Regions from separate parts of the Dorea longicatena genome, predicted to be linked through region 1. Evidence: predicted binding sites of a transcription regulator. Region 1 holds the regulator's gene; the other holds the start of a gene.

What was found. The regulator Rex, encoded in region 1, represses fermentation and respiration genes when NADH is low (regulators of the CRP and FNR family bind a similar motif). The targets are predictions, from matches to a motif close to ATTGTTAANTANTTAACAAT.
Region 2: the regulator Rex is predicted to act here: its motif matches at 3,135-3,154, upstream of gap (type I glyceraldehyde-3-phosphate dehydrogenase).

The regions. Positions count from the first base shown of each region.
Region 1 covers NZ_CP102280.1:1,407,498-1,418,583, forward strand. Annotated here, with positions in the region: gene smc (chromosome segregation protein SMC) at 1-60, shown strand, start outside; gene ftsY (signal recognition particle-docking protein FtsY) at 70-1,023, shown strand; gene ilvA (threonine ammonia-lyase) at 1,045-2,259, shown strand; gene NQ508_RS06615 (beta/alpha barrel domain-containing protein) at 2,417-3,808, shown strand; gene NQ508_RS06620 (GntR family transcriptional regulator) at 3,823-4,476, shown strand; gene NQ508_RS06625 (NADP-dependent isocitrate dehydrogenase) at 4,516-5,715, shown strand; gene abc-f (ribosomal protection-like ABC-F family protein) at 5,828-7,762, opposite strand; gene NQ508_RS06635 (redox-sensing transcriptional repressor Rex) at 7,928-8,569, shown strand; gene NQ508_RS06640 (bifunctional ADP-dependent NAD(P)H-hydrate dehydratase/NAD(P)H-hydrate epimerase) at 8,671-10,173, shown strand; gene alr (alanine racemase) at 10,176-11,086, shown strand, end outside.
Region 2 covers NZ_CP102280.1:1,645,610-1,652,859, forward strand. Annotated here, with positions in the region: gene tpiA (triose-phosphate isomerase) at 19-768, opposite strand; gene NQ508_RS07785 (phosphoglycerate kinase) at 788-1,981, opposite strand; gene gap (type I glyceraldehyde-3-phosphate dehydrogenase) at 2,074-3,087, opposite strand; gene NQ508_RS07795 (histidinol-phosphatase HisJ family protein) at 3,238-4,074, opposite strand; gene mnmA (tRNA 2-thiouridine(34) synthase MnmA) at 4,122-5,207, opposite strand; gene nifU (Fe-S cluster assembly scaffold protein NifU) at 5,223-5,666, opposite strand; gene nifS (cysteine desulfurase NifS) at 5,744-6,940, opposite strand; gene NQ508_RS07815 (RrF2 family transcriptional regulator) at 7,007-7,250, opposite strand, start outside.

The DNA of each region.
Region 1 (11,086 bases):
GAAAAAGGTGTATCTACACTGGTATCTGTCAGCCTGCTTGAAAATGAACTGGATAAATAGGAGGAAGATATGGGATTTTTTGAAAAACTGGTTGCCGGTCTTGGTAAGACCAGAGACAATATTGTATCAGGAATGGACAGCATCTTTCACGGATTCTCCCGTATCGATGATGACTTTTACGAGGAGCTGGAAGAGGTTCTGATCATGGGAGATCTTGGTGTACAGGCAACATATGATATTCTGGATGATCTGAAGGCAAAAGTAAAAGAAAAACACATCAAAGAACCAATGGAATGCCGGGAACTTCTGATCGAAAGTATCAAAGAACAGATGGACATCGGAGAAACAGCATATGAATTTGAAAACCGCACATCCGTAGTGATGGTAATCGGTGTCAATGGTGTAGGAAAGACTACAACGATCGGAAAGCTTGCAGGAAAGCTTCGTGCAGAGAATAAGAAAGTTGTAATTGCAGCGGCCGATACATTCCGTGCGGCGGCCGGAGAACAGTTAAAAGAATGGGCGAACCGTTCGCAGGCAGAGCTGATCGGCGGACAGGAGGGATCTGATCCGGCATCGGTTGTGTTTGATGCTGTTGCGGCAGCAAAGGCGCGGCATGCAGATGTGCTGATGATCGATACAGCCGGACGTCTGCACAATAAAAAGAATCTGATGGAAGAACTCAGAAAGATGAATAAGATCATTGACCGGGAATTCCCTGAGGCATACAGAGAGACATTGGTTGTTCTGGATGCAACAACAGGACAGAATGCCCTGCAGCAGGCGAAGGAATTCAACGATGTGGCAGAGATTACAGGGATCGTTTTGACAAAGATGGATGGAACCGCAAAAGGAGGAATCGCAGTTGCCATCCATGCAGAGCTGGGCGTTCCGGTAAAATATATCGGTGTGGGAGAGACTATTGACGATTTGCAGAAATTTAATGCAGATGATTTCGTGAATGCGTTATTCGAAAGACCGAAAGATGATGAGGCTTCAGAAGAGGTTTCAGAAAACGAATAAGAGGAAGAGAGGAAGTACGAGATGTTAACATTAGAAAAATTCAAACAGGCGAGTGCAATCGTAAAAGAAGTAACCCTGCCAACTAAGCTGGTATACAGCGAATACTTAAGCAAACAGACAGGTGCTGATGTCTATCTGAAACCAGAGAATATGCAGTATACAGGTGCTTATAAAGTACGTGGTGCATATTACAAGATCAGTACAATGAGCGAAGAAGACAGAAAGAAAGGTCTTGTAACTGCGTCTGCAGGTAACCATGCACAGGGCGTGGCATATGCAGCAAAGAAATTCGGCTGCAAGGCAACGGTAGTTATGCCGACAGTTACACCACTGATCAAAGTAAATCGTACAAAGAGCTATGGAGCAGAAGTCGTATTACACGGAGATGTCTATGATGATGCCTGTGCATATGCAATGAAACTGGCAGAAGAAGAAGGATACACATTCGTACATCCTTTCGATGATCTGGATGTTGCAACGGGACAGGGAAGTATTGCAATGGAAATCTTTGAAGAACTTCCGGACGTAGATTATATTCTCGCACCAATCGGTGGCGGCGGTCTGATTACAGGAGTTTCGACACTTACCAAGATGCTGAATCCGAATGTCAAAGTAATCGGTGTAGAACCGGCTGCCGCTGCAAGCATGACAGAGGCATTGAAAGAAAGACATCCGGTAACACTTGCAAGTGCCAATACGATCGCTGATGGTACAGCTGTAAAACGTGTCGGAGAAAAGATCTTCCCATATGCAGAAAAGAATATAGATGAAGTTATTACAGTTGCAGATGATGATCTGATCGGTGCATTCCTCGATGTAGTAGAGAATCACAAGATGATCGTAGAAAATTCAGGCCTTCTGACAGTAGCGGCGCTCAGACAGCTTGATCTGAAAGGAAAGAAAGTCGTATCCATCTTAAGTGGTGGTAATATGGATGTGATTACAATGTCCTCGATCGTACAGCACGGACTGATCCAGAGAGACAGAATCTTCTCTGTATCTGTACTTCTTCCGGACAAGCCGGGTGAACTGGTACGCGTTGCAGCTACAATCGCCAAAGCAAATGGTAATGTAATCAAACTGGAGCATAACCAGTTCGTAAGTACCAACCGAAACGCAGCAGTAGAACTTCGAATCACTCTGGAAGCATTCGGAACCGAACACAAACACCAGATTATGAAAGCCTTAGAAGACGAGGGCTTAAGTCCGAGAGAAGTTAACGCAAAACTTTATTAATAATATATAAAAAATGATTATGGAATCCCCATAATCATTTTTTTTGAATAAATATCCATAATAGAACTTGACAACACATGTATTATTGTATACAATTATACATGTTGAATTTAGTACTTTACTACGAAAAAATATTTTAGAAAGCAGGCGATGGAAAATGGAAAACAGGAAAGTATACCTGGATGATCATACAAATTTATTGCAACTGGAAGAGCACATGTACCCGTTGGTGGATGTGAAGACACCGAATGTATTTCGTAATCTGTTCCATTATGACGAGATTCCGAAAATCGCATTCAATGACCGAATTGTTCCGCATTGTATGCCGGATGAGATCTGGATCACAGATACAACATTCAGAGATGGCCAACAATCACGTGCCCCGTACAGTACTGAGCAGATCGTAACATTATATGATTATTTTCATCGTCTGGGTGGTCCGAAGGGAAAGATCAGACAGTGTGAATTCTTCCTCTATAGTAAAAAGGACAGAGACGCAGTCTACAAATGCATGGAAAAGGATTATAAATTCCCGGAGATAACAAGCTGGATCCGTGCGAGCAAGAAAGATTTCGAACTGGTGAAAGAGATCGGAATGAAAGAGACTGGTATTCTGGTAAGCTGTTCGGACTATCATATATTCTATAAACTAAAGATGACAAGACGTGAGGCAATGGAACATTATCTGTCTATCGTAAGAGAATGTCTTGAGACAGGAATCAGCCCGAGATGTCATCTGGAAGATATCACACGTTCCGACATCTATGGATTCGTCATTCCATTCTGTCTGGAACTTATGAAACTGATGGATGAGTATAAGATTCCGGTCAAGATCCGTGTCTGTGATACCATGGGATACGGGGTCAACTATCCGGGAGCTGTAATACCAAGATCTATTCCGGGAATCATCTATGGACTCAGAGTACATGCCGGTGTTCCAAGCGAACTGATCGAATTTCACGGACATAATGATTTCTATAAGGCAGTCAGCAATTCATCGACAGCATGGCTTTATGGTGCGTGCGGTGTGAACTGTTCACTTTTTGGAATCGGAGAGCGTACCGGTAATACACCACTGGAAGCGATGGTGTTCGAATATGCACAGCTTCGTGGCACACTGGATGGGATGGATACAACAGTTATCACAGAGCTTGCAGATTATTATGAGAAAGAGATCGGATATCATATTCCTTCAAGAACACCTTTTGTTGGTAAGAACTTTAATGTAACAAGGGCTGGAATCCATGCAGATGGTTTATTGAAGAATGAAGAGATCTACAACGTATTTGATACCGGAAAATTCCTGAACCGTCCTCCGCTTGTTGCAATATCTAACACATCCGGACTTGCAGGTATTGCACACTGGATCAATACATATTTTAAGCTGCCGGAGGACAAGAAAGTAGATAAGAACTCAGAACTTGTAAGTTCTGTAAAAGAATGGGTAGATAAGCAGTATGAAGAAGGACGAGTAACCGTTCTTACAGACGATGAGTTGATCAGAGTTATCGACGAAAACTGTAAGAGAATTGGTGTGGAATTGATATAGCAGAGGTGTTTTTAATGGAAGAATATCAGGACAGATCCTTACGAGGAAGAGTGTTCCGGCATCTGCGGGAAGATATTCTGAATGGGGTATATAAAAATCATGAAGAATTAAGGGAAGTAACAATCGGTGAAGAACTGGGGGTAAGCAGAACACCGGTAAGAGAAGCCTTAAGACAATTGGAGTTAGAAGGACTGGTTACGATCATTCCGAATAAAGGTGCGTATGTGACAGCCATTACCAGAAAAGATGTGAAAGATATCTATAAGATACGTTCGCAACTGGAAGGGCTGTGTGCCAACTGGGCAACGAAATATATTACGGATGCGCAGATTGAAGAACTGGAAGAAGTGATTCTTCTGTCAGAATTTCATTTGCATAAGAAAGGATCCGGACAGATTGAACAGATGTCAGAAATGGATGGTAAGTTTCATAAGATATTGTATGAGGCATCCAACAGCAGGATCCTGGAACATGTATTAACAGATTTTCACAAGTATGTACAGCTTGCCAGGACGATGTCTATTGAAGCACCGGAGCGTGCCGAGAAATCAATAGAAGAACACAGAGAAATCCTGGAAGCAATCAAGGCAAAAGATGCGGCAAAAGCAGAACAGCTTGCAAATGAACATATATTACACGTGATGGAAAATCTGCATCTGGAAGAATAATAAAAGATGCCGCGAACAGATAGAAAGGAGACAAATACCATGGCAAAAATTAAAATGACAACACCGATTGTAGAGATGGACGGAGACGAGATGACAAGAATTCTCTGGAAGATGATCAAAGAAGATCTTCTGGAGCCATATATTGAACTGAACACAGAATATTATGATCTGGGTCTGGAACATAGAAATGAGACAGATGATCAGGTAACAATCGATGCTGCTAATGCAACCAAGAAATATAAAGTTGCAGTAAAATGTGCAACAATCACACCGAATGCGGCACGTATGAAAGAGTACGATCTGAAAGAAATGTGGAGGAGTCCGAACGGAACGATCCGTGCAATACTTGACGGAACTGTATTTCGTGCACCGATTGTTGTAAAAGGCATTGAGCCATGTGTAAAAAACTGGAAAAAACCAATCACTATTGCAAGACATGCATATGGAGATGTATATAAAAATACAGAGATGAAGATTCCTGGACCTGGAAAAGTAGAACTGGTATACACGGCAGAAGACGGCACAGAGACCAGAGAACTGGTACACAACTATGCAGGACCGGGTGTTGCACAGGGAATGCATAACTTATGCGGATCTATTGAAAGCTTTGCGAGAAGCTGCTTTAATTATGCATTGGATACAAAGCAGGATCTGTGGTTCGCAACAAAAGATACGATCTCTAAGAAGTATGACCATACATTCAAAGATATTTTCCAGGAAATCTTTGACAAAGATTATGCCGAGAAGTTCAAAGAAGCCGGAATTACATATTTCTATACTTTGATCGATGATGCGGTTGCAAGAGTTATGAAATCAGAAGGCGGATATATCTGGGCATGTAAGAACTATGACGGAGATGTAATGAGTGATATGGTTTCTTCCGCATTTGGTTCTCTTGCAATGATGACATCTGTTCTGGTATCACCGGATGGAAATTATGAATATGAGGCAGCTCATGGAACTGTACAACGTCATTATTACAAGCATCTGAAAGGGGAAGAGACTTCTACAAACTCTGTAGCTACAATTTTTGCATGGACAGGTGCTCTTAGAAAACGTGGTGAGATGGATGGAAATGCCGAATTGGCAGCATTCGCAGATAAGCTTGAAAAAGCAACCATTGATACCATTGAAGAAGGTAAGATGACGAAAGATTTGGCATTGATCACGACACTGGAAAATCCAACCGTATTGAACAGCGAAGGATTTATTAAGGCAATTGCTGAAAAATTAAAATAGATAATATATATCTACAGGACCTGCCACCGGCAGTTCCTTACGAATGCATGGCAATATAAAAGCCCGCCCCAGAAGCTTTCTGGAGCGGGCTAAAAAGTTGCAAATCAGGCGTTTAAGCGTCTTCTGCTAATTCCTCCCATTTCATGTATAATTCTTCTAATTCTTCCGCTATTGCGGCTTTTTCTTTTGCAAGTTCCTGGCATTTTACAGAGTTGGTGAAGATATCTTCCTGAATCATCAGGGCATCGATCTCACTATCACGGTCTTCCAGTTCGCCGATACGTTCTTCAGTCTTTTTAAGCTCATTCTGACGTTTGCGAAGTCTTGCCTGGGCTTCCTTTTGCTCCTGCCAGCTGAGTTTTGACTCGGATACATTCTTGTCTGTACTGTTATCTGAAACGGATGAAGGTGTAGAGGCTTCTCCGGCATATGCAGTAGTGAGTTCTTCTTTTTTCTCCAGATAATAGTCATAATTTCCGATATAATTTACAAATGTATGATTGACAAGATCCAGAATCCGTGATGCAGTTTGATTAATGAAATAACGGTCATGAGAGACATAAAGTACAGTACCGGTATAATCATTCAAAGCATTCTCAAGGATTTCTTTGGATGCGATGTCCAAATGGTTGGTCGGCTCGTCGAGGATCAGGAAATTTGCTTCAGAGAGCATCAGTTTCGCAAGAGATACACGTCCGCGTTCCCCACCGCTCAAAGAACTGATCTGTTTGAAGACATCATCACCGGTAAAAAGAAATGCTGCAAGCACATTCCGGATTTCCGTATTCGTAAGAGTCGGATAATCATCGGAAATCTCGTCAAAAATTGTTTTTTCCATATGAAGGACATGATGTTCCTGATCGTAGTAGCCAATCTTAACATTGGAGCCAAGTGTATAAGTACCGGAATCAGCAGATACCACTCGGTTTAAGATCTTAAGAAGCGTAGTCTTTCCTGTTCCGTTATCACCGATTACTGCGACATGTTCACCACGTTTGATCTCGAGATTAACGTCTGTAAAAAGTTCCTGTCCGGGGAAAGATTTGCTTAAATGTTCAATAGTCAGAACATCATTGCCACTTACACAGGATGGTTCCAGTTTCAGATGTATATCTGTATTAACTTCTATCGGTTTTTCGATGGTCTGCATTTTTTCCAACATCTTTTCGCGGCTTTCGGCACGTTTGATGGATTTTTCGCGGTTGAAAGAACGAAGCTTTTCGATAACCGCTTCCTGATGCTTGATTTCCTGCTGCTGGTTAAGATATTCCTTCAGGCGTATGTCGCGAAGCTGCTGCTTCTTTGCTGCATAGTCGCTGTAATTTCCCATATAAGTACGAAGTTCTCCAAGCTCGATTTCAAGAACTTTAGTGACAACTTTGTTCAAAAAATAACGGTCATGAGACACGATCAGCACAGCTCCCTGATAGTTTAGAAGATAGGTTTCAAGCCATGCAATTGAATTCAGATCCAGATGGTTGGTTGGCTCATCAAGAAGCAAAATGTCTGGTTTCGTTAACAGAAGCTTGCCGAGAGATACACGGGTTTTCTGTCCTCCGGAGAGAGTGTCGACGGGTTTGGTGAAATCATTTTCCGTAAATCCAAGTCCCTTTAACACACCGGTGATCTCACTTTCACAAGAATAGCCATTCTCACGTTCGAAAGCGGCCGTAAGGCGGTTGTAAGTTTCCAGACGGTCGTTCAAGGCGTCGCCGGAGAGATGCTTAAGTTCCATCTCGATCTCGCGGATACGGCGCTCCATAGCGATTATATCGGCCTTTGCGGTGCGGACTTCTTCGTAGATCGTATTACCGCTTTGCATCTCTTGATGCTGGGCAAGATAGCCAAGTGTCTTACCTTTTGTCAGGATGACGTTGCCGTCATCCGGGGCTGATTCGCCTACAATCATTTTGAGCAGAGTGGACTTACCGGCACCGTTCGGTCCGACAAGAGCTGCTTTTTCGTGATCTTCTATATGGAAGGATCCATCTCTGACGATGAGGTGTTCACCGAAAGATTTCTGGATCCCGTGACATGCTAATATCATATATTTCCTCCTGAGTTATGGATAATTGATACGTTGGTATTCTCAAAATGCATTTACACATGCTACTTTATTATAACGGAAATTGCATAAAATTCAACAATAGTTTGACAATAATCTTTCAATTTTATATAATTATTTTAGACTATGATTGGAAGGGTGAAAACATTGGAAGAAAGAGAGATTTCTCGTGCGGTCATAAGAAGATTGCCGAGGTATTACAGATATTTGGGCGAACTGTTGGAAAATGGTGTAGAGCGGATTTCTTCGAACGATCTGAGTAAGCGGATGAAAGTAACAGCATCCCAGATCCGTCAGGATCTTAATAATTTCGGAGGATTCGGACAACAGGGATACGGTTATAATGTTAAGTATTTATACACAGAGATTGGAAAGATATTAGGATTGGAAGAAGACCACAATATTATTATCATTGGTGCAGGTAATCTTGGGCAGGCACTGGCTAATTATGCAGCCTTCGAGAACCGTGGATTCATTCTGAAAGGAATCTTTGATGTGAATCCAAGACTTCAGGGAGTATCCATCCGTGGAGTTCCGATCCGTATGATGGATGATCTGAAAACGTTCGTTCAGAATAATGAGATTGATATTGCAGTTCTGACGATTCCGAAAGAGAAAGCAATTGAAGTTGCGAATATGCTGGTTGAGAACGGAGTACGTGCGATCTGGAACTTTGCACATACAGATTTGAACCTTCCGGATAATGTTGTTGTTGAGAATGTGCATCTGTCAGAAAGTCTGATGCAGTTGTCATACAATATCAGTCGTTACAAAGAGGACCATAAATAAACTATAATACAAGAAAGCGTGTAGGAGTAGTCTGGAATACGGACATATTTTTACACGTTCTTTTGTTGCAGAGATATATCTGATGGGAGATGAATGAATATATGAAACTTCTGGTTAATGCTGCGCAGATGAAGGCTGCCGATCAGTACACGATTCAGGAACTGGGCATCGCATCACTAGAATTAATGGAGTGTGCGGCAAATGCCTGTGTACAGACGATGCAAAGTGAGAATCTGGATCTTTCTTCTGTCTGTGTGGTATGTGGATCAGGAAATAATGGCGGAGATGGATTTGCCATCGCCAGGATCTTGAAGAATATGGGGTGTCCTGTGGATACTTATCTGGTCGGCAATCCAGAGCATTGTACACCGGAGACACGGGAACAGATAAGACGTCTTAAAGAATGTGGTGGTAAGATCACAGAAGATATCCCGCAGGATAACAGCTACAGCATAGTGATAGATGCCGTGTTCGGAGTCGGACTGAGCCGTAAGATTGAAGGTACATATCGTCAGGTGATTGAACGTATGAATCAGATGCAGGGTACAAAATTTGCAGTAGATATCCCATCAGGACTTTCAGCCTCTACGGGATGTGTGCTTGGTTGTGCATTCCACGCAGATGATACAGTGACATTCGAGGTGAAAAAGATCGGCCTTGAACTGGCGCAGGGCAGAGCATATGCAGGAAGAGTAACAGTAGCAGAGATTGGCATTTCGCATGAGCCGTTATTACAGGATGCAGATGTGATCCATTCTTTTGAAAGAGAAGAATATCGTAGAATGCTTCCGGAAAGACCGGAAGATTCTAATAAGGGAAGTTATGGAAGGCTTCTTGTGATCGCTGGAAGTAAGGGTATGGCAGGTGCGGCATATCTGAATGCCCATGCGGCTTATATGACAGGAGCCGGGCTTGTCAGAATCTATACACCAAAGGACAACCGCGAGATATTGCAGACACTTCTGCCGGAAGCGATCATAACGGCTTATGATGAATTTAATAAAGAAGAAGTACTAAAGCTTCTTAAGTGGGCAGACGGTGTGTGTATTGGTTCCGGCATTGGAAGAAGTACAACATCGGAGAAGTTATTGCGGACGGTTATAGAGTACGTGGATGTTCCATGCCTGATCGATGCAGATGGGTTAAATCTTCTGTCAGATAACAAAGATCTTCTTGATCGGCTGGCAGACCGGAAGTTCATATTTACGCCGCATATGAAAGAGATGTCTAGACTTACAGGCATCCCTGTGGAAGATCTTAGAGAAGACCGGATACAGATCCTGAAGAAATTCGCTGACGGATATCAGGTAACCTGTGTATTAAAAGATTCCAGAACACTGATCGCAGATAAGGCAAATGAAATCTGCCTGAATCTTACCGGGAACAGTGCGATGGCAAAAGCCGGTTCGGGAGATGTGCTGGCCGGTGTGATCGCAGGCTTTATGGTGCAGGAAAAAGATACGAAAAAAGCAGCCAGATTAGGTACATATGTACATGGTTTGGCCGGTGACCTTGCAAAATTTGAAAAAGGCGTATATAGTGTAATGGCAAGAGATCTGATAGAATATATCAGTAAAGCATTAATGAAACTGGAGGATGAATAGCAGTGAAACATTATACAAGAGTTTTAGCCAGAGTCGATTTAGATGCGGTTGAATATAATATAGAGATGATGAAGAAAAATATTCAGAAAGATACACAGATGATGGCAGTCATCAAGATGGATGGTTATGGACATGGTGCCGTTCAGATTGCAAAGCTTCTGGAACCCAAGGATTATATCTGGGGTTATGCAGTAGCTACGCTGGATGAAGCTATTTTATTAAAAGATGCATGTTTGAAGAAACCGGTATTGGTTCTTGGATGCATTTTCCCGGATCAGTGGGATACGATGATCCGCAATGAAGTACGTATGACTGTCTATAGTTATGAGATGGCAAAAGAAGTGTCAGAGCTTGCAGAAGCCATGGGCTGTAAAGTCTATGTACATATTAAGCTTGACACTGGAATGGCAAGACTGGGATTCCAGATTACAGAAGAGAATGCCGAAGAAATCGCAAAGATCAGTAAACTGCCGAACCTGGTAATGGAAGGAATGTTTACACATTTTTCCAAGTCTGATGAAGCAGATAAGACATTTACCAATGAGCAGCTTGATAAATATCTCTGGATGAAAGAAGAACTGAAAAAAAGAGGTGTTACGTTCCAGTATTATCATTGCTCCAACAGCGCAGGTATCATTGATCTGAAAGAAGCGAATATGGATATTGTACGTGCGGGTATCACTACATATGGCATGTATCCGTCAGATGAAGTAGAGAAAGAACGGGTTCCGTTAAAACCGGCAATGGAACTTATCAGTCATGTTGCCCATGTAAAATGGCTGACAGAAGGAAAGCCTGTAAGCTATGGCGGAACGTATGTTACAACCCGTCCGACAAAAGTGGCGACGATTCCGGTCGGTTATGGAGACGGATATCCAAGAAGTCTGTCTAATAAAGGATATGTGCTGATCCA
Region 2 (7,250 bases), 240 kb from region 1:
CGGCTGATTTTCTAAATCTTATTTGTAGTTTACGATCTTTCCGAAATCAGCTTTCAGAGATGCTCCACCTACAAGTCCGCCGTCGATATCAGCCTGAGCGAATAACTCTGCTGCATTTCCAGCGTTTACAGATCCGCCGTACTGGATACGGATAGCTTCTGCTGTAGCTTCATCATATACTTCAGCGATGCATGCACGAATACCAGCGCAAACTTCTTCAGCCTGCTCTGTAGTAGCTGTCTTACCTGTTCCGATAGCCCAGATTGGCTCGTAAGCGATCACTGCTGTCTTAGCCTGATCAGCTGTTACATTCTGGAATCCAACTTTAACCTGCTGACGGATGAAGTCCATTGTTACACCCTGTTCTCTCTGCTCCAGAGTCTCTCCACAGCACATGATTGGTGTAATACCATGCTCGAAAGCTTTCAGCATTTTCTTATTTACTGTCTCGTTTGTCTCTGCAAAGTATTCTCTTCTTTCAGAGTGTCCAAGAACAACGTATTTTACTCCTGCATCTGTAAGCATAGCCGGAGAGATTTCTCCTGTATATGCTCCGCTTTCTTCAAAATACATATTCTCAGCACCAACCTGGATATTTGTTCCCTTTACAGCCTCTGCTACAGGGATAATGTCGATTGCAGGTACGCAGAATACTACGTCTACATCTTCATTAGCTACTAATGGTTTTAATTCTTCAACTAAAGCTACTGCTTCACTTGGAGTTTTGTTCATTTTCCAGTTTCCGGCTACGATTTTCTTTCTTGCCATCTTTCCAAATCTCCTTATTCTATTTATCGTTAGCTGCTGCTACACCCGGGAGTTCTTTTCCTTCAAGGAATTCAAGAGAAGCTCCACCACCTGTTGAAATGTGTGTCATCTTATCTCCATATCCCAGCTGGTTAACTGCTGCTGCAGAATCTCCTCCGCCGATGATTGTCACAGCGTCTGTGTCTGCAAGTGCTTTTGCAACTGTTTCTGTTCCTTTTGCAAATTTAGGCATCTCGAAGCATCCCATTGGTCCGTTCCATACAACTGTCTTAGCATCTTTTACTGCATCGCTGAAGATCTTAGCTGTCTCTGGTCCGATGTCGAGTCCTTCCCATCCTTCCGGGATCTCTCCAGCTTTTACTACCTGAGTATTTGCATCATTAGAGAAATCATCTCCGACAACGTTATCTACAGGAAGAAGAAGTTTTACACCTTTGGCTTTTGCTTTTTCGATCATGTCAAGTGCATACTGGCAGTAATCTTCTTCCAGAAGGGATTTTCCGACTGTTCCGCCCTGTGCTTTTGCGAATGTATATGCCATTCCTCCACCGATGATCAGAGTATCTACTTTGTCAAGAAGGTTCTCAATTACAGAAATCTTGCTTGAAACTTTTGCTCCGCCAAGGATTGCTACGAATGGTCTTTCCGGATTGTTGACTGCATTTCCAAGGAAATCAATTTCTTTCTGCATAAGGTATCCAACAACTGCTGTATCTACGTATTTTGTAACTCCTACGTTAGAGCAGTGTGCGCGGTGTGCTGTTCCGAATGCATCGTTAACAAATACGTCGCAAAGAGAAGCGAGATCTTTACTGAATGCATCTTCATTCTTTGTCTCTTCTGCTCTGTAACGTGTGTTTTCAAGGAGGATAACATCTCCATCTTTCATCTCAGCTACTGCTGCTTTCGCATTTGGTCCAACAACTTCCGGATCAGCTGCAAATTTTACTTCCTGTCCAAGGAGTTCTGAAAGGCGAACTGCTACAGGAGCAAGAGATAATTCTGGAACCGGCTGTCCCTTTGGCTTTCCAAGATGAGAGCAAAGGATAACCTTTCCGCCATCAGCGATTAATTTTTTGATTGTAGGAAGTGCTGCAACAAGACGATTCTCGTCTGTAATCTTTCCATCGATAAGCGGAACGTTGAAGTCACATCTTACAAGTACTTTTTTCCCTTTTACGTTAATGTCATCTACAGATTTTTTATTAAGCATAGTACTGCCTCCTGGTTATATATTTTATAACTGCAAAAAGGGTCCGGCCCAATAAGACCGGACCCTTTGTGAGTCTTAATTCATGCTCTAAATTATGCTAATTCAGAGAAGTATTTGATTGTTCTTACCATCTGGCTTGTGTATGAGTTCTCATTGTCATACCAAGAAACAACCTGAACTTCTGTAGTTCCGTTTTCCAGTGGAAGTACCATTGTCTGAGTAGCATCGAATAATGAACCATATCTCATTCCAACGATATCGCTAGATACGATTTCATCTGTGTTGTATCCGAAGGACTCTGTAGAAGCGGCTTTCATAGCTGCGTTGATTTCATCAACTGTTACATGTCCTTTTACAACTGCTGTAAGGATTGTTGTAGATCCTGTAGGTGTTGGTACACGCTGAGCAGATCCGATTAACTTTCCGTTCAGTTCTGGGATAACAAGTCCGATTGCTTTTGCAGCACCTGTGCTGTTAGGTACGATGTTAACTGCAGCTGCACGAGATCTTCTGAGGTCACCTTTTCTCTGTGGTCCGTCAAGAGTCATCTGATCTCCTGTGTAAGCGTGAATTGTGCACATGATACCAGACTCGATTGGTGCAAGATCGTTAAGAGCTTTTGCCATTGGAGCCAGGCAGTTTGTTGTACAAGAAGCTGCAGAAATTACTGTATCTTCTGGTTTCAGTGTTTCGTGGTTTACGTTATATACGATAGTTGGCAGGTCGTTTCCAGCTGGTGCGGAAATAACAACTTTTCTTGCTCCTGCTTTGATATGAGCAGATGCTTTTTCTTTAGATGTATAGAATCCTGTACACTCCAGAACTACGTCTACACCAATCTCTCCCCAAGGAAGTTCTTCAGCGTTAGCTTTAGCATAGATTTTGATTTCTTTTCCATCAACGATGATAGAATCATCTGTTGCTTTTACAGTATCAGCTAAAGCGTATTTTCCCTGTGAAGAATCATATTTTAACAGGTGTGCAAGCATCTTAGGAGATGTTAAGTCGTTGATTGCTACAACTTCATATCCTTCTGCTCCGAACATCTGTCTGAATGCAAGACGTCCAATACGTCCAAATCCATTAATCGCTACTTTTACTGCCATGATTAATTCCTCCTAAAGTTTGTTTATTAACTACTTATGCAGTCTACATTGTGAAATCTTTCTCAAGCCCTTTAGAAGCTCTATCAAGACCTCTCAACTGCTAATAATTGTACTTTATCTGATACAAAATTTCAAGAGGTTTTCCTATTTTTATATAAGTTGCTTAAAAACAGGCTTTTGTTCAAAAAATTCTGTATAATATTTAAAGCCGCAGGACTTCAAAATTTCTTCTGCCTTTGCAAAATCATACGCAATATGCTCCGGTTTATGTGCATCGGCTCCAATCGTAATGATCTCACCGCCAAGCTCACGATAACGCTTCAATACATCCGGATGTGGATGTGCGAACGGAAGGCCATACTTCAATCCGGCCGAATTCACTTCCAGACCCTTTTCCTTCTCAATCAATAGTTTCAAAATCTCGTCTATAATATCCGCATAATCTGTATACGAATATTCTTTTTCCCTTGATTTTCCATATCTTACAACATAATCCAGATGACCAAGTGTCTGAAAGCAGTCCGAAGTTCTCACATTTTCCAGCGTTGTCTCCATCATCAGACGGTACGCCTCTTTGTCGGTACGGTCTGTAAAAAGCTTTTCTGCCGCAGGATCAGTATATAATATGTTCCCTTCCGCATCTTTCTTATACGGAACATTGTGAACCGATCCAATCACGAAATCAAACGGATATTTCTTCGTCAGTTCTTCATAATAATCTTTCAGATATGTCCTAAATCCCAGTTCTATTCCAATCCTGATATTCAGTTTTCCTGCATATTCTTCCTGAAGTTTCTGCATTTCCACAAAATAAGCATCCACATCAAAGATACCTTCTTCTCCCCATTCCAGATCATCCTTGTCAAAATGATCCGTAAAGCAAATGGTTTTCAACCCTTTTCTGACTGCCTCATCCGCCATATCGCGTGGACAGGCTTCGGAATCCGTTGAAAACCATGTGTGCATATGCATATCCGCCTGTATCATAACTTATTCCTCTTTATTTTGTATTTTATCAATATTCTTTATGTTTCCTACTTATCCGCAATGATCGTTCCGCCGCCAAGTACGTATTCTCCGTCATATAATACGACAGCCTGTCCCGGTGTGATCGCTCTCTGCGGCTCTTCAAATGTACAGAGGATCTCATCTTCTCCCGTCTTTTCAACGGTACACCATGCACCTCTGTGATTATAACGAATCTTCGCCCACACTCTTTTCGGCTCTGTCAGATCTTCTACCGTCATGAAATTCACCTGATCTGCGCGCACATAACGGGACATAGATTCCTCATTTGATCCCACTACAACTTCATTGGTTTCCGGGCGGATCTCCAATACGAACACCGGATGTCCGAGAGACAGTCCCAGACCTTTTCTCTGTCCCACCGTATAATGAATGATTCCTTTATGTTTTCCGACAACCGTTCCATCCGAAAGCACGAAATTGCCCGGCGTAATCTTTGCATCTGAATTTTCTTCGATATAAGACGCATAATCTCCATCTGACACAAAGCAGATATCCTGACTGTCCGGCTTATGTGCAACAAGAAGGCCTATTTCATCTGCCATTGCACGGATCTGATCTTTTGTATATTCTCCAACCGGCATCAGTGTCTTCGAAAGCTGATCCTGTGTAAGGTTATAAAGTGCATATGTCTGATCTTTTGCCGCAGTCGCAGAATTACGAATTGCATATCTTCCATTCGACAGCTTCTCTACCCTGGCATAATGTCCCGTTGCTATATACTCCGCACCAATATCAAGGCTTCGCTTTAACAATGATTCCCATTTCACATATCGGTTACAGGCGATACACGGGTTCGGCGTTCTGCCATGCAGATAATCATCGATAAAATAATCAATGACATTTTCTTTAAATTCTTTTTTAAAATTCATGACATAATACGGAATATCCAGCGCTGCTGCCACTCTTCTGGCATCATCCACTGCACTGAGTCCACAACAGCCGCCATGTTCTTCCATCGCGGCTTCTTCTTCATCCTGCCAGATCTGCATCGTGACTCCTATTACATCATATCCCTGATTTTTTAAAAGCCAGGCTGCCACGGAGGAGTCAACCCCTCCGGACATCCCGACTACAACTTTTTTCTTTTCCATATAAAGTTCTCCGGCTTAATATTCTTCCTCTTCCGCCTCTTCACCTTCGTGAATATCAGACTTCGGTTTCTTGAGTCCTTCAATCTTGATATCATGCTTTTCTGCATAATCCCATAAAGCTGCGTGGATTGCTTCCTCTGCAAGCAGTGAGCAGTGCACTTTTACCGGCGGAAGTCCATCCAGAGCTTCCATAACTGCTTTATTCGTAACTTCCATAGCTTCCTGGATTGTCTTTCCTTTTACCATCTCTGTTGCCATACTGCTTGTTGCAACTGCGGCACCACATCCGAATGTTTTAAATTTTACATCACGGATGATCTGATTGTCGTCGATATCAAGGTAAATTCTCATGATATCTCCACATTTTGCATTTCCTACGGTTCCAACGCCACTGGCATTTTCAATTTCTCCTACATTTCTTGGATGTTCAAAATGATCCATTACTTTTTCTGAATACATATCTAAATTACTCCTTTTGTCTTTTTATCTAAATGTTTTGACTGTTTTGTCCGAATGTGTTCTGTACACAATCTGAATTATTTCTCGCCCTGTTTTTTCTGTTTTTTAATGAAGTCTTCATACAGAGGAGACATTTCTCTTAAGTGCGCAACGATCTCTTTCAGATTGTCTACAACATAATCGATATCTTCTTTTTCAATTTCTTCGTTCAATGTCAGTCTTAATGATCCGTGAGCGATCTCATGAGGCAGACCGATGGCAAGCAGAACGTGTGATGGGTCTAATGATCCGGATGTGCATGCAGATCCGCTTGATCCACAGATTCCTTTCATGTCAAGTTTGATCAGAAGCGACTCACCTTCTACGAACTGGAAGCTGAAGTTTGCATTATTTGGAAGACGGTCTGTTCTGTGTCCGTTCAGACGACAGTATGGAATTTCATTCAGCACTCTGTCGATCAGATAGTCTCTGACTTCTCTTTCTTTTGCTGTTCTTTCTTCCATGCTGGCTGCTGCACGTTTTGCTGCTGTTCCGATTCCTACGATTCCAGGAACATTCTCTGTACCTGCACGACGCTTTCTCTCCTGTGCTCCACCATGGATAAACGAACGGATCTTTACGCCCGTACGGATGTACATGATTCCGATTCCCTTTGGTCCGTTGAACTTGTGTCCGCTGGCGCTTAACATATCAATATGGCATTCGTCTACATTGATCGGAAGCTGTCCGAAAGCCTGTACTGCATCGGTATGGAACAGAATGCCATGTTCATGAGCGATCTCACCGATTTCCTTGATTGGCTGGATGGTACCGATCTCGTTATTTGCAAACATAACAGAGATCAGGATAGTTGTCGGACGGATCGCTGCCCTTAAGTCATCCAGTTTTACTTTTCCGTCTTCATCTACATCAAGGTATGTTACCTCAAATCCTCTTTTTTCAAGATACTCTGCTGTATGAAGAATCGCATGATGCTCGATCTTTGTTGTAATGATATGGTTACCTTTGTTCGCATAAGCTTCGGCTGTACATTTTAAAGCCCAGTTATCAGATTCAGATCCACCGCCTGTAAAATAGATCTCATTTGATTTTGCACCGATCATTTCAGCGATTGCATCTCTCTGCTGGTTGATCACTTCTTTGTTTGCAGCGGCAAAGCTGTAAACACTGGATGGATTTCCGAATTTTTCTGTAAAATACGGAAGCATTGCTTCTACAACTTCCGGTGCTGTCTTTGTTGTTGCTGCATTATCAAGATATAATAATTTACTCATTTTATCTCCTCCATTTTCTTTGTATATTCTGTAATGTTTTTGTTTATCAGAATTTTTGTCTGCCGATTACTGGCTGCACTTTGGATTTTCACATTCTCCGTCCGGATTAATGCTTTTACTCTCCTGTATCAGCTCATCCAGCATGATCTGATTCACCGTATCATTAATACTGTCATTAATCTTCTGCCATACATACTTTGTCACGCATCCGTCCGATGCCATGCAGCCTTCTCCTGTTGTAGTATCAAATGCCGCACATTTGACCGGCTCCAGACTTCCCTCCAGTGCTCTTAAGATATCTCCGACAGAG